Regions from separate parts of the Roseomonas sp. USHLN139 genome, predicted to be linked through region 1. Evidence: predicted binding sites of a transcription regulator. Region 1 holds the regulator's gene; the other holds the start of a gene.

Evidence for each region. Region 1 encodes LexA, which represses DNA repair genes until DNA is damaged. Its sites were predicted from a motif close to TGTTCTANNTANGTTC; they were not measured.
Region 2: a site for LexA is predicted at 2,698-2,713, ahead of uvrA (excinuclease ABC subunit UvrA). Genes of this name have one in related genera too.

What each region holds. Positions count from the first base shown of each region.
Region 1 covers NZ_JBBCWY010000001.1:1,334,141-1,340,584, reverse strand. The annotation lists gene moaC (cyclic pyranopterin monophosphate synthase MoaC) at 1-421, shown strand, start outside; gene WFI16_RS06200 (molybdopterin molybdotransferase MoeA) at 418-1,623, shown strand; gene lexA (transcriptional repressor LexA) at 1,790-2,548, shown strand; gene WFI16_RS06190 (ComEC/Rec2 family competence protein) at 2,505-4,715, opposite strand; gene gltX (glutamate--tRNA ligase) at 4,792-6,192, shown strand; gene WFI16_RS06180 (M20 aminoacylase family protein) at 6,264-6,444, shown strand, end outside.
Region 2 covers NZ_JBBCWY010000001.1:1,567,430-1,573,873, forward strand. The annotation lists gene ptsP (phosphoenolpyruvate--protein phosphotransferase) at 1-1,546, opposite strand, end outside; gene ssb (single-stranded DNA-binding protein) at 1,811-2,362, opposite strand; gene uvrA (excinuclease ABC subunit UvrA) at 2,734-5,649, shown strand; gene WFI16_RS07230 (energy transducer TonB) at 5,718-6,444, opposite strand, start outside.

The DNA of each region.
Region 1 (6,444 bases):
GCCGGCAACCGCCCGGCTGGCGATCGCCCGCGGCCGGGTGGTGATGGCGCCGGCGACGCTGGCCGCCATCCGCGCCGGCGGCATCGGCAAGGGCGACGTGCTGGGCGTCGCCCGCCTCGCCGGCATCATGGCCGCCAAGAAGACGTCGGACTTGATCCCGCTGTGCCACCCGCTCGCCCTGTCTTCGGTCCAGCTCGACCTCGTGCCGGAGGGCGAGACGGCCATCGCCATCGAGGCGCGGGTCAAGACCACCGGCCCGACCGGCGTCGAGATGGAGGCGCTGACCGCCGTCTCGGTCGCGGCGCTGACCGTCTATGACATGTGCAAGGCGATCGACCGCGGCATGACCCTCGAGGGCATCGGCCTGGCCCGCAAGGAAGGCGGCAAGTCGGGCCTCTGGGAAGCGGAAACGACAGCATGATCCCGGTCGAGGAAGCCCGCGCCCGCATCCTCGACGTCCTGGTCCCGACCGGCGCCGAGACGGTGCCGCTGGCCGAGGCCTGGGGCCGCATCCTGGCCGCCCCCGTCAGCGCCCGGCTGACCCAGCCGCCGGCCGATCTCTCGGCCATGGACGGCTATGCGCTGCGCGCCGTGGACGGGGTGCTGGGTGCCGTGCTGACGGTGATCGGCAGCGCGCCGGCCGGCCATCCCTTTACGGGCTCCATCGGGCCGGGCCAGGCGGTGCGCATCTTCACCGGCGGCCTGCTGCCCGACGGCGCCGATGCCATCCTGCTGCAGGAGGACGCGACCGCCGAGGGCGACCGCGTCACGGTGAACGAGACGGTGCAGGCGGGCCGCTGGATCCGCCGCCGTGGCCTCGACTTCACGGCCGGCGATCCGCTGCTCGAGCCCGGCCGCACCCTCACCGCGCGCGACATCGGCCTGGCGGCGGCGGGCAACCACCCCTGGCTCTCCGTGCATCGCCGCCCGCGCATCGCCATCCTGGCCACCGGCGACGAGATCGTGCTGCCCGGCGAGCCGCTGCCGCCCGGCGGCATCGTCTCGTCGAATGCCCATGCGCTCTCGGCGCTGGTCCGCGCCGCCGGCGCCGATCCCATGGTGTTGCCCATCGCCGGCGACAGCGAGGATGCCATCGCCCAGGCCGCCGCCGCCGCGCGCGGCGCCGACCTGCTGGTCACCACCGGCGGCGCCAGCGTCGGCGAGCACGACCTGGTGCAGCAGGCGCTCGGCCCGCAGGGCTTCTCGCTGGATTTCTGGAAGATCGCCATGCGGCCGGGCAAGCCGCTGATCTGGGGGCGGCTCGGCCAGACGCCGCTGCTCGGCCTGCCGGGCAATCCGGTCTCCGCCCTGGTCTGCGGCGTGCTGTTCCTCTGCCCTGCCATTGCCCGTCTGGCCGGGCGGCCGCCGGCGCCGCCGCCCTTCCAGCCGGCGGTGCTGGGCGCCGATCTGCCCGCCAACGACCGGCGCGAGGATTACCTGCGCGCGACGATCGGCCGCGATGCCGGCGGGCGGCTGCTGGTCACCCCGGCGCCGCGCCAGGACAGCTCGATGCTGCGCATCCTGGCCGGATCGGACGCGCTGCTGCGCCGCGCGCCGCTGGCGCCGGCCCTGGCGGCGGGCGAGATGGTCGAGGTGCTGCTGCTGCGCGACTTCGGCGTCTGAAGAAATGACGCCGCTTAGCTAGGACAAGTCGCGGAAAACGCGCCATTCGCCTGTTGACCGGCGCGCTGGAACTTTCGTAGAACATCGGCATGGTTGCCGCTTTGTTCGCGGCGGCCCCAAGCCATCGCGCACCGGTTCCGATACCGGCGCCTCAAGGGAGCCGCGCATGCTGACCCGCAAGCAGCACGAGTTGCTGATGTTCATCGACCGGCACCTGCGCGACACCGGATTCTCGCCCTCCTTCGAGGAGATGAAGGACGCGCTGACGCTGCGCTCCAAATCCGGCATCCACCGGCTGATCACCGCGCTGGAGGAGCGGGGCTTCCTGCGCCGCCGCGCCCACCGCGCCCGCGCGCTGGAGGTGATCCGCCTGCCGGAGAGCATCGCCCCCACCCCGCGCCTGACCGAGGCCAAGGCCGAGGCGGCGCGCGAGGAGAGCCGCGAGGCGACGGCCCGGCCGCCGGCCGGCGGCTTCTCGGCCAATGTCATCCGCGGCAATTTCGCCAGCAACCTGCCCGGCCAGCGCCCGGCGCAGGAGGCCGGGGCGGTGCACCTGCCGCTCTATGGCCGCATCGCCGCCGGCCTGCCGATCGAGGCGCTGCGCGACCAGGGCGCCAGCGTCGAGGTGCCGATGGCGCTGCTCGGCAGTGGCGACCACTACGCGCTGGAAGTGGCCGGCGATTCGATGGTCGAGGCCGGCATCCTGGACGGCGACACGGTGATCATCCGCCGTGACGACGTGGCCGAGAACGGCTCGGTCGTGGTGGCGCTGGTCGACGATGCCGAGGTGACGCTGAAGCGGCTGCGCCGGAAGGGCAATTCGATCGCCCTGGAAGCCGCCAATCCGCGCTACGAGACCCGCATCTTCGGCCCCGACCGGGTCAAGGTGCAGGGTCGTCTGGTGGGGCTGCTGCGCCGCTACTGACGGCGTTGCGCGGCACCGGCGGCGGCGGCACCCAGGGCCGCGCGCCGCGGCGGTCGCGGTCGCTTTCCACCACGGCCCCGGCGGGGGTGAGCCAGACGGCCTGCGCCCCGTCGCGCCAGACGGCGAAGCGGTCGAGCCGGGGCACCGCGCCGCAGCGGCCACGGATCGGCTCGGCCGAGAGCAGGAGGGCCGTCCCCTCGCAATGCCCGGCGGCGAAGACCGGCGGCGCGGCCTGGCCGCGCCGGGCCGGCGCTGCCCGCAGCAGCACGGCGACCGGGCCCGCCGCGCCATGCGGGGCGAAGCGGCAGGCCTCCGGCGCGCAGTCCAGCCCGCCCACCGCGCCGCGCGACGGCGCCTCCCGGAACGATGCCTCGCCCAGCCCGCGCAGCCAGCTGTCGCGGGTGAAGGCGGTGACCGCGCCGGCGCGCGCCAGCACCGGCCCCTCGGTGGTGCGGAAGGCGATCAGCCGGGCATCCGCGCTCACCAGGATGTCCGGCGGGGTGACCAGGGCAGCGCTCGCCATCCCGGCGGCCAGCGGCAACAGGCCCAGCCAGCGCCAGGGCAGCCGCCACAGGCAGAGCCAGACCAGACCGAAGCTCGCCAGGGCGAGCCCCCAGCCCGGGATCGGCGGCGCCAGCAGCGCCGCGCCCGGCCAGGCCGCGACGGTCCGGGCGATGAGCAGGATGCCGTCGACGCCCCAGCCCATGGCGGCCAGCGGCCAGGCCTCCAGCCCGAGCGGCAGCAGCAGCACGGCCACGAGCCCGGCGGGCATGACCCAGAAGCTGGTCAGCGGCACCGCCAGCAGATTGGCGGCCACGCCATAGAGCTGCAGCCGGCCGAAATGATGCAGCCCGGCCGGCATGGTTGCCAGCCCGGCGACCAGCGAGGTCAGCAGCAGCCCGCCCAGCACCAGCGCCGGCCGCCGCCACCATTCCCCCCCTGACCGGAAGCCCGCCAGCCAGGCCGGCCGCGCCTCGGCCATGGCCAGCAGCGCCAGCACGGCGGAGAAGCTCATCTGGAAGGAGGGGCCGAGCAGCGCCGCCGGCTGCCAGGCCATCACCACCAGCGCGGCCAGCCCCCAGGCGCGCAGCGACAGCGCCCGCCGCCCGAGCAGCAGCCCGGCGACGGCCAGCGCCGCCATGGCGAAGCTGCGCAGCATCGGCACCTGCATGCCCGTCAGCAGCAGATAGCCCGCCCCCAGCGCCAAGCCGAGCGGCGCCGCCAGCCGCTTGCCATCCACCCGCAGCGCCAGCCAGGGCCAGAGCGCGATCAGGAAGCGCAAGCCCCCGAAGCCCAGCCCGATGACGATCGCCATGTGCAGGCCGGAGACCGAGAGCAGGTGCGCCAGGCCCGAATCGCGCATGGCCGCCATGGCAGGCGCCGGGATGGCGTTCTGGCTGCCGGTGATCAGCGCGGCGGCGATGGCGCCCTCCGGCCCCGGCAGCACGGCACGCACCCGGTCCTCGATGCGGCGGCGGGTGGCGGCGAAGGCCGGCGGATCGACCGCCTCGCCCAGCCGTTCCGCCGGCCCCAGGGCGAAGCCCGAGCCGCCCAGGCCCGCGAAGAAGGCATCGCGCTGGAAGTCCCAGGCGCCGGGATAGGCCGGCGCCGAGGGCGGCCGCAGCAGGGCCCGCACCCGCAGCAGCTCGCCGGGCGCCGGGCGGAGCGGATCCTGGTCGCGCAGCCGCAGCCGGATCGGCCGGGCGGCCGGCGGCATCTCCTCCGACCAGCGGGCGCCTTCCAGCGTCACCCGCAGGGCGGTCGGCAGCTGCTCCACCGCCGCCACCCGGCCGGTCACCTCCAAAGCGGTGCGCGGCAGCACCAGCGGCGCCGGCAGCTGCGCGGCCTGCCAGGCGCACCAGCCAAAACCCAGGCAGGCGCAGGCGGCGAGGCTGACGCCCCAGCCGGCAAGCCCCCGGCCGCGCCAGCCCAGCAGCAGGGCGAGGCCCGCCAGCGCGATGCCCAGCCAGAGCGCGGCGGGCCCCGGCTCCTCGGTCCGGGAGAAGTAAAGAAGCACCCCGCAGGCCATGGCGACCGGCCACCACAGCGGCAGGCGCGACCATTCCTCGGCCAGCAGCAGGGGGATCGTTGCCGGCGTGGCCCGGCGCCACCAGGCCGCCAGTGTCCAAGCCGGGGCCCCGTTTCTTGCGTCAAGGAGGTCCGACATTCTTCAACTTATACGCGCACTCTACAGGCGGGCGCCACGGTGGTAGAAGCGACGGCTCGAAGGAATTGGCCGAGCAATGACCGTACGCACCCGTTTCGCCCCCTCCCCGACCGGGTATCTGCACATCGGGGGGGCGCGCACCGCCCTCTTCAACTTCCTCTTCGCGCGCCACCATGGTGGGCAATACCTGCTGCGCATTGAGGACACCGACCGCCAGCGCTCGACGCCGGAAGCGGTGCAGCAGATCCTCGACAGCCTCGCCTGGCTCGGCCTCAACGCCGACGAGCCGCCGGTGATGCAGACCGCGCAGGAAGCCCGCCATGCCGCCGTGGCGCATGAGCTGCTGGCGGCCGGCAAGGCCTACCGCTGCTACTGCACGCCGGAAGAGCTGACCGAAATGCGCGAGACGGCCATGAAGGAAGGCCGCCCGCCGCGCTATGACGGCCGCTGGCGCGACCGCGACCCGTCCGAGGCGCCGGAAGGCGTCAAGCCGGTGATCCGCATCAAGGCGCCGCGCGAGGGCGAGACCGTGATCCAGGACCTGGTCCAGGGCGAGGTCCGCGTGCAGAACACCGAGCTCGATGACATGATCATCCTGCGCTCGGACGGCACGCCGACCTACCTGCACGCCGTCGTCGTCGACGACCACGACATGGCGATCACCCACGTGATCCGCGGCGACGACCATCTGACAAACACCTTCCGGCAGGTGATGGTCTATGACGCCATGGGCTGGCGCCGGCCGCATTTCGCCCATATCCCGCTGATCCACGGCGCCGACGGCGCCAAGCTGTCGAAGCGCCACGGCGCCGTCGGCGCCCTCGAATTCCGCGACCAGGGTTTTCTCCCTGAAGCCGTCTGCAACTACCTGCTGCGGCTGGGCTGGGGGCATGGCGACGAGGAATTCGTCCCGCGCGACCGCGCCATCGAGCTGTTCGACCTGAAGGATGTCGGCCGCGCCGCCAGCCGCATGGACTATGCCAAGCTGACCCATCTGAACGCCCAGTATCTGCGCCAGATGGACCCCGACGTGCTGGCCCGCCGCGTGCTGGAGATCATGGCGCAGCGCCCCTCCATCAGCTTCGGCGCCGAAGGGGCCGAGCGCGTCCGCCTGCTGATGCCCGACATCATGCCGCGCGCCCGCACCCTGAACGAGGCCGCCGACATGGCCGGCTTCGCGGTCGCCACCCTGCCGCTGGCCTTCGAGCCCAAGGCGGAAGCCCAGCTGACGCCCGAGGCCAAGGAGCGGCTGAAGGACCTGGCGATCTTCCTGACCGACGCGCCGTGGGAGCGCGCCGACCTCGACAAGTGGCTGCGCGACTATGCCGAGGTGAAGGAGATCAAGCTCGGCGCCGTCGCCCAGCCGCTGCGCGCGGCGCTGACTGGCAGCACCCAGTCGCCGCCGATCGACGCGGTGCTCTTCGCGCTGGGGCGCGGGGAAGCCATCTCGCGGATGCTGGCTGCGGCGGGCGAGTAAAAACAGCAAGCAAGCAGCGGGGGGAAGTATCCCCCCGCACCCCCTTCTATTTCTGTTCCCAGGCAGCACCGATGAACCAGGCCCTCCTCGATTCCCTGAAGTCCCTTCAGCCGGAGCTCGCCAAGATCCGGCAGGACATCCACGCCCATCCCGAGATCGGCATGGAAGAGGAGCGCACCGCCGCCCTCGTCGCGGAAAAGCTCAAGGGCTGGGGCCTGGAGGTCACCGAAGGCGTCGGCCGCTACGGCGTCG
Region 2 (6,444 bases), 230 kb from region 1:
TCGCCGCCGCGGCGCGGTCGCGGCCGGCGCGCATCGCGGCCTCGGCGCGGGCGATGGCGGCCGCATCGGGATCGGGCAGCACCGTGCCGCGATCGCCATCGACCACCGCGCGGGTGCCATCGGCGAGCTGCAGCACCGGGGCCCCGGCGGCGACCACGGCGGGGATGCCCAGGGCGCGCGCCAGGATGGCGGTATGCGCCGTCGGCCCGCCGGCCGAGGTCACCATGCCGACCACCCGGGCCGGATCGAGATTGGCGGTCTCCGAGGGCGTCAGGTCTTCCGCCACCACGATGGCGCCCTGCGGCAGGTTGATGGCGGCGGCCTCGCCGCCGACCAGATGCCGCAGCACCCGGCGGGAGACATCCTTCAGATCGGTCGCGCGCGCCGCCAGCAGGGCATCGCCGATGCCGGCCAGGGCGGCGGCGCGGGCCTCGGTCGCCCCCTGCCAGGCGGCCGGGGCCGAGGCGCCGGCCTCGATGGCGCTGCGCGTCGTCGCCAGCAGCTCCGGATCTTCCAGGAATTCCTCATGCGCCGCGAAGATGGCCGCGTGCTGCTCGCCGACGCGCTTACCCATTTCCTGCGCCACGGTCTTCAGCTCGCGCCGGGATTCCTCCAGGGCGGCTTCCAGGGCGGCGGCCTCGGCCAGCGGATCGGCGGCGGTGGCCGCGAAGCCGGCGGCCTCGGAGCGGAAGCGGTGCAGCTGGCCGATCGCGACGCCGGGGCTCGCGGGCAGGCCGGCAATGGCACCGGGTTCCAGGGCTTCGGCCGGCGCCACGGCGGCGGCGGGGCCGGCACCGGCCGGCGGCGCGTCGCGGTCGCCGAGCTCATCGGCGAAGGCCGCGGTCAGCGCGGCCAGCGCGGCCTCGGCATCGGGGCCGGCGACCTCGAGCGTCATGCCCGCGCCCGGCCCGGCGCCGAGCTGGAGCAGGGCAATCATGCTGCGGGCGTCGGCACGGCGCTCGCCATGCCGCAGGGTGACCAAGGAGTCGTAGCGCTTGGCCAGCTGCACCAGGAGGCGGGCGGGCCGCGCATGCATGCCGGCGGCGGCGGGGGCGCGAACCTCGGCGGTCAGGGCGCCGACAGCGGCCGCGCCAGGCGCAGCGCCGGCGGCCGGCATCGGCGCGTCGGGGTCCAGCGCCGCCAGGATCTCTTTGGCATCGTCGGTGACGGCCAGCCGTTCGGCCAGCTCGCTCTCGCCCAGCACCTCGGTCAGGCGGCGCAGGACAGCAATATGCTCATCGCCCTGGGCAGCGATGGCGACCACCAGGCGGGCGCGGTCCTCGCCGTTCCAGGCGACGCCCTGCGGCACCTGCAGCACGGCGATGCCGGTCCGGTGGATCAGCCCGCGATCGCCGCGCTGGCCGTGCGGAATGGCGATGCCATTGCCCAGGAAGGTGTCGGCCTCGGTTTCCCGGCGCAGCATGCTGTCGGCATAGGCTGCATCGATCGCGCCGGTCTCGACGAGCAGCTGGGCCGCGGCACGGATCGCGGCCTCCTTGGTGGCGGGGCTGGCGGCCAGGCGGATACGGTCGGCGGAAAGGATCACGGCGCTCGGGCTTCCTGTGTTCCGGGGGGCGTCTGGACGCCCAGGCGGGCGCCATCAAGAAGGACGTGTTGGATTACACTTTCTTCATGGGACGTCCCTCGGCAAAGATTGCGGTCCGGCGGCGGGCCGCAAGGGGCCAACCAAGGCACTGCAATCCTGAACGCGGCCATTCGCCGTAAGTTTTCCGCGAGGGGCGAAGCGTCGCGCCGGGCACGCGGCGGCGGGAAGCCCGCCGCGCGCCGTTCGGTCGATCGGAAAGGCGGCTCAGAACGGGATGTCGTCGTCCAGGTCGCTGCCGCCGCCCTTCGGCGCGTCCCAGCCGCCGCGCTGCGGCCGGCTGCTGCCACCCCCGCTCCGCTCGCCACCGCCGCTGCGCTCGCCGCCGCCGCCATAGCCGCCGCCCGAGGAGCGGCCGCCGCCGCCAGCGCCGCCGCCCTCATAGCCGCCGCCGCCACCGCCGCCCTCGCCGCGGCCATCGAGCAGCGTCAGCTCACCGCCGAAATTGCGCAGCGCGACCTCGGTGGAGTAGCGGTCCTGGCCGGACTGGTCCTGCCACTTCCGGGTCTCCAGCTTGCCCTCGATATAGACCTTGCTGCCCTTGCGCAGGTACTTCTCGGCAATCTCGCCCAGCTTCTCGTTGAAGATGGCGACCGAATGCCATTCGGTGCGCTCCTGGCGGTTGCCTTCGCGATCCTTGTAGGAATCCGTCGTGGCCAGGCGCAGGTTCACCACCCGCCCGCCATTCTGGAAGTTCCGCACCTCCGGGTCCTTCCCCAGATTGCCGATCAGGATCACCTTGTTGACGCTGCCGGCCATGCTGCCCGGTCCTTCATCCGCTGCCGCCCCGCCCGCCTTCCCCTCCCTGCAGGGCATGGGAGGCATCGGCCGCGCGGGGCTTGGTTTCACATTCACGCGCACCCAGATGGGCGCCTCGGTCGCTTGCACCGGCCCGGGATGGTGATCCCGGGCCCGGGCACATGGCCGCAACCTAGCCACACGGCCGGCCCGCGGCCAGCCCCGGCGGCGACAGCCGGCCCGCGAACGCCTCTACCAGGGAAGAAGGGGCTGCAACGGAAGGTGACCTTCCGCCGCTTACTCACTTCCGCTTGGCCACTTCCCTCGGACGACGGATGCTGGCACAAGCCCCGCCAGAACACAATGCGAACACCTGTGCGCAGGAGTCTGACTTGAAGAAGCTTTCCTCCCCCTCCGGTCAGACCGCCCCCACGCATCCCGGCCAGGACCAGATCCGCATCCGCGGTGCCCGCCAGCACAACCTGAAGAATGTCGATATCGACATCCCGAAGCACACGCTGACGGTGCTGACCGGCCTGTCCGGCTCCGGCAAGTCGTCGCTCGCCTTCGACACCATTTATGCCGAGGGCCAGCGTCGCTATGTCGAGAGCCTCTCGGCCTATGCGCGGCAGTTCCTGCAGCTGATGCAGAAGCCGGACGTGGATTCGATCGAGGGCCTGTCGCCCGCGATCTCCATCGAGCAGAAGACCACCAGCCACAATCCGCGCTCCACCGTCGGCACGGTGACCGAGATCCACGACTATATGCGCCTGCTCTGGGCGCGGGCCGGCGTGCCCTACAGCCCGGCGACCGGCCTGCCGATCGAGGCGCAGAGCGTCAGCCAGATGGTCGACCGCGTCCTCGCCATGCCGGAGGGCACCCGCCTGTTGCTGCTGGCCCCGGTGGTGCGCGGCAAGAAGGGCGAGTTCAAGAAGGAGCTGGCCGAGTACCAGCGCCGCGGCTTCGAGCGGGTCAAGATCAATGGCGATCTGATGCGCATCGAGGACGCGCCCTCCCTCGACAAGCGCAAGAAGCACGACATCGAGGTGGTGGTCGACCGCGTCGTGGTCGGCGGCGAGGGCCTGGCGCAGCGCCTGGCCGACAGCTTCGAGACCGCGCTCGGCCTGGCCGACGGCGTCGCCTATGCCGACGGCGCCGATGATGGCGAGCGCACCGTCTTCTCCAGCCGCTATGCCTGCCCGGTCTCCGGCTTCACCCTGGAGGAGATCGAGCCGCGGCTGTTCTCCTTCAACTCGCCGCAGGGCGCCTGCCCGGCCTGCGACGGCCTCGGCACCGAGAGCTTCTTCGACGGTGCGCTGGTGGTCCCCGACGATGCCCGCAGCATCGCCGATGGGGCGGTCGCCGCCTGGGCCGGCAACAGCGCCCCCTATTACGACCAGACCCTGACCAGCCTGGCCAAGCATCTGGGAATCAAGACCAGCACCCCCTGGGGCGAGCTGCCGGCGGCCGCGCGCGAGGCCATCCTGGAGGGCACCGGCAAGGAGGTCGTCACCCTCCGCTACAAGGACGGGCTGCGCGCCTACGAGGTGAAGAAGCCCTTCGAGGGCGTGCTGCCGAATCTGGCCCGCCGCCTGCGCGAGACCGACAACCCCTGGGTGCGCGAGGACCTCTCCCGCTACCAGGCGGAGCGCCCCTGCCATGTCTGCTGCGGCGCCCGGCTGAAGCCGGAGGCGCTGTCGGTGAAGGTCGCCGGCCTGCACATCGCCGGGGCCAGCGACCTGTCGATCCGCAAGGCGCTGCCCTGGTTCGAGGGGGTGGAGGCCACCCTCACCCCGCAGCGCGCCGAGATCGCCCGCCGCATCCTGAAGGAAATCATCGAGCGGCTGCGCTTCCTGCTCGATGTCGGACTGGACTACCTGTCCCTCGCCCGCTCATCGGCGACGCTGTCGGGCGGCGAGAGCCAGCGCATCCGCCTGGCCAGCCAGATCGGCTCCGGCCTGACCGGCGTGCTCTACGTGCTGGACGAGCCCTCGATCGGCCTGCACCAGCGCGACAATGAGCGGCTGCTGACCACGCTGCGGCGGCTGCGCGACCTCGGCAACACCGTGCTCGTGGTCGAGCATGACGAGGACGCCATCCGCACCGCCGACCACCTGATCGACATCGGCCCGGCGGCCGGCGCCGGCGGCGGCCGCATCATCGCCCAGGGCACGCCGGCGGAGGTCGCCGCCCATCCGGACAGCATCACCGGCGCCTATCTGTCGGGCCGCCGCTCGATCGAGGTGCCGGCCGAGCGCCGCAAGCCCGACCCGAAGCGGCAGCTGAAGGTCGTCGGCGCCACCGGCAACAACCTGCGCGGCCTTTCCGCCGGCCTGCCGCTCGGCACCTTCACCTGCGTCACCGGCGTCTCCGGCGGCGGCAAGTCGACCTTCGTCATCGAGACCCTCTACAAGGCCACCGCCCGCCGGCTGATGGGCGCCGGCACCGTCCCTGCCCCGCATGAGCGGATCGAGGGGCTGGAGCATCTCGACAAGATCATCGACATCGACCAGTCGCCGATCGGCCGCACCCCGCGTTCGAACCCGGCGACCTATACCGGCCTCTTCGCGCCGATCCGTGACTGGTTCTCCGAGCTGCCGGACAGCCGGGCGCGCGGCTACAAGCCCGGCCGCTTCAGCTTCAACGTCAAGGGCGGCCGCTGCGAGGCCTGCCAGGGCGATGGCGTGCTGAAGATCGAGATGCACTTCCTGCCCGACGTCTACGTCACCTGCGATACCTGCAAGGGCAAGCGCTACAACCGCGAGACGCTGGAGGTGAAGTTCCGCGGCAAGTCGATCGCCGACGTGCTGGAAATGACGGTCGAGGAAGGTCTCGACTTCTTCTCCGCCGTGCCGGCAATCCGCGACAAGCTGCGCGTGCTGAAGGAAGTCGGCCTCGGCTACATCCATCTCGGCCAGCAGGCGACCACCCTCTCGGGCGGCGAGGCGCAGCGCATCAAGCTGTCGAAGGAGCTGTCGCGCCGGGCCACCGGGCGGACGCTCTACATCCTCGACGAGCCGACCACCGGCCTGCATTTTGAGGACGTCAAGAAGCTGCTCGAGGTGCTGCACCAGCTGGTTGACCAGGGCAACACCGTGGTGGTGATCGAGCACAACCTGGAGGTCATCAAGACCGCCGACTGGATCCTCGACCTCGGGCCGGAAGGCGGCGACGGCGGCGGGCAGATCGTGGCCCAGGGGACGCCGGAAGACGTCGCGGCGGTGCCGGGCAGCCATACCGGGCGCTTCCTCGGGCCGCTGCTGCCGGCACCGGTCAAGGCGCGGAAGAAGGCGCTGGCCAAGGCCTAGAAAAGAGAAGGCCGGGGGAAGGAATTCCCCCGGACCCCCATCTTTTTTCTGTCGGAAAGAAATCTGCCTTAGCGCAGGAAGAAGTTCACCGGGACCACCATCTCCAGCGGCTCGGTGCCCATCTCGGGCGGGAAAGGTGGCAGCCGCGCCCGCTCGATCATCTCGCCCACGGCCTCGTCCAGCTCGGCGCTGCCGCTGCTGCGCTCGATCCGCCAGCCGGTCACCGTGCCATCCGCCTGCATGCGGAAGCGCAGATGCGCGACGCCCTCGATGCGTCGCAGCCGGGCGCTGTTCGGATAGCGCTTGGCGCGGTTCAGCGCGGCCGAGATCGCCGACTGGTAGCTGACCGGCGGCCCCGATGGGCCCCGCCCGGCCGGTGCCGCGGCCTGCGGCGGGGCGGCAGCGGGAGCAGCGGTGCTCGGCGCGGCCGTCGCGGCCGGCGGCGAAGAGGGCTGCGCGGTCGGCGGCGGCGGGGTCGGACGACGCGGCACCGGACGCGGCGGAGGCGGCGCCGGCGGGCGGGCCTGCTGCGGCGGGGGCGGCGGCGGAGCGGGCGGCGGCGGCGGCACCTCGGCCTCCAGCAGCGGCAGCGCATCCGGCTCCGGCGAGCGCTCGGCCTCCGGCACCACGGCCTGCAGCGTCTCCGGCTCGACCGGCGGCGCGAGCTCCGGCTCCTGCGCGGCTTCCGGCGGCGGCGGCTCCATCGCCGTCACCTCGGGCGGCGGCTGGGTGGTCTGCAGCGGCTCCGGCGGCACGGCGGCGGCCGAGGGCGGCGGCGGGGTGGTGCTGGATTGC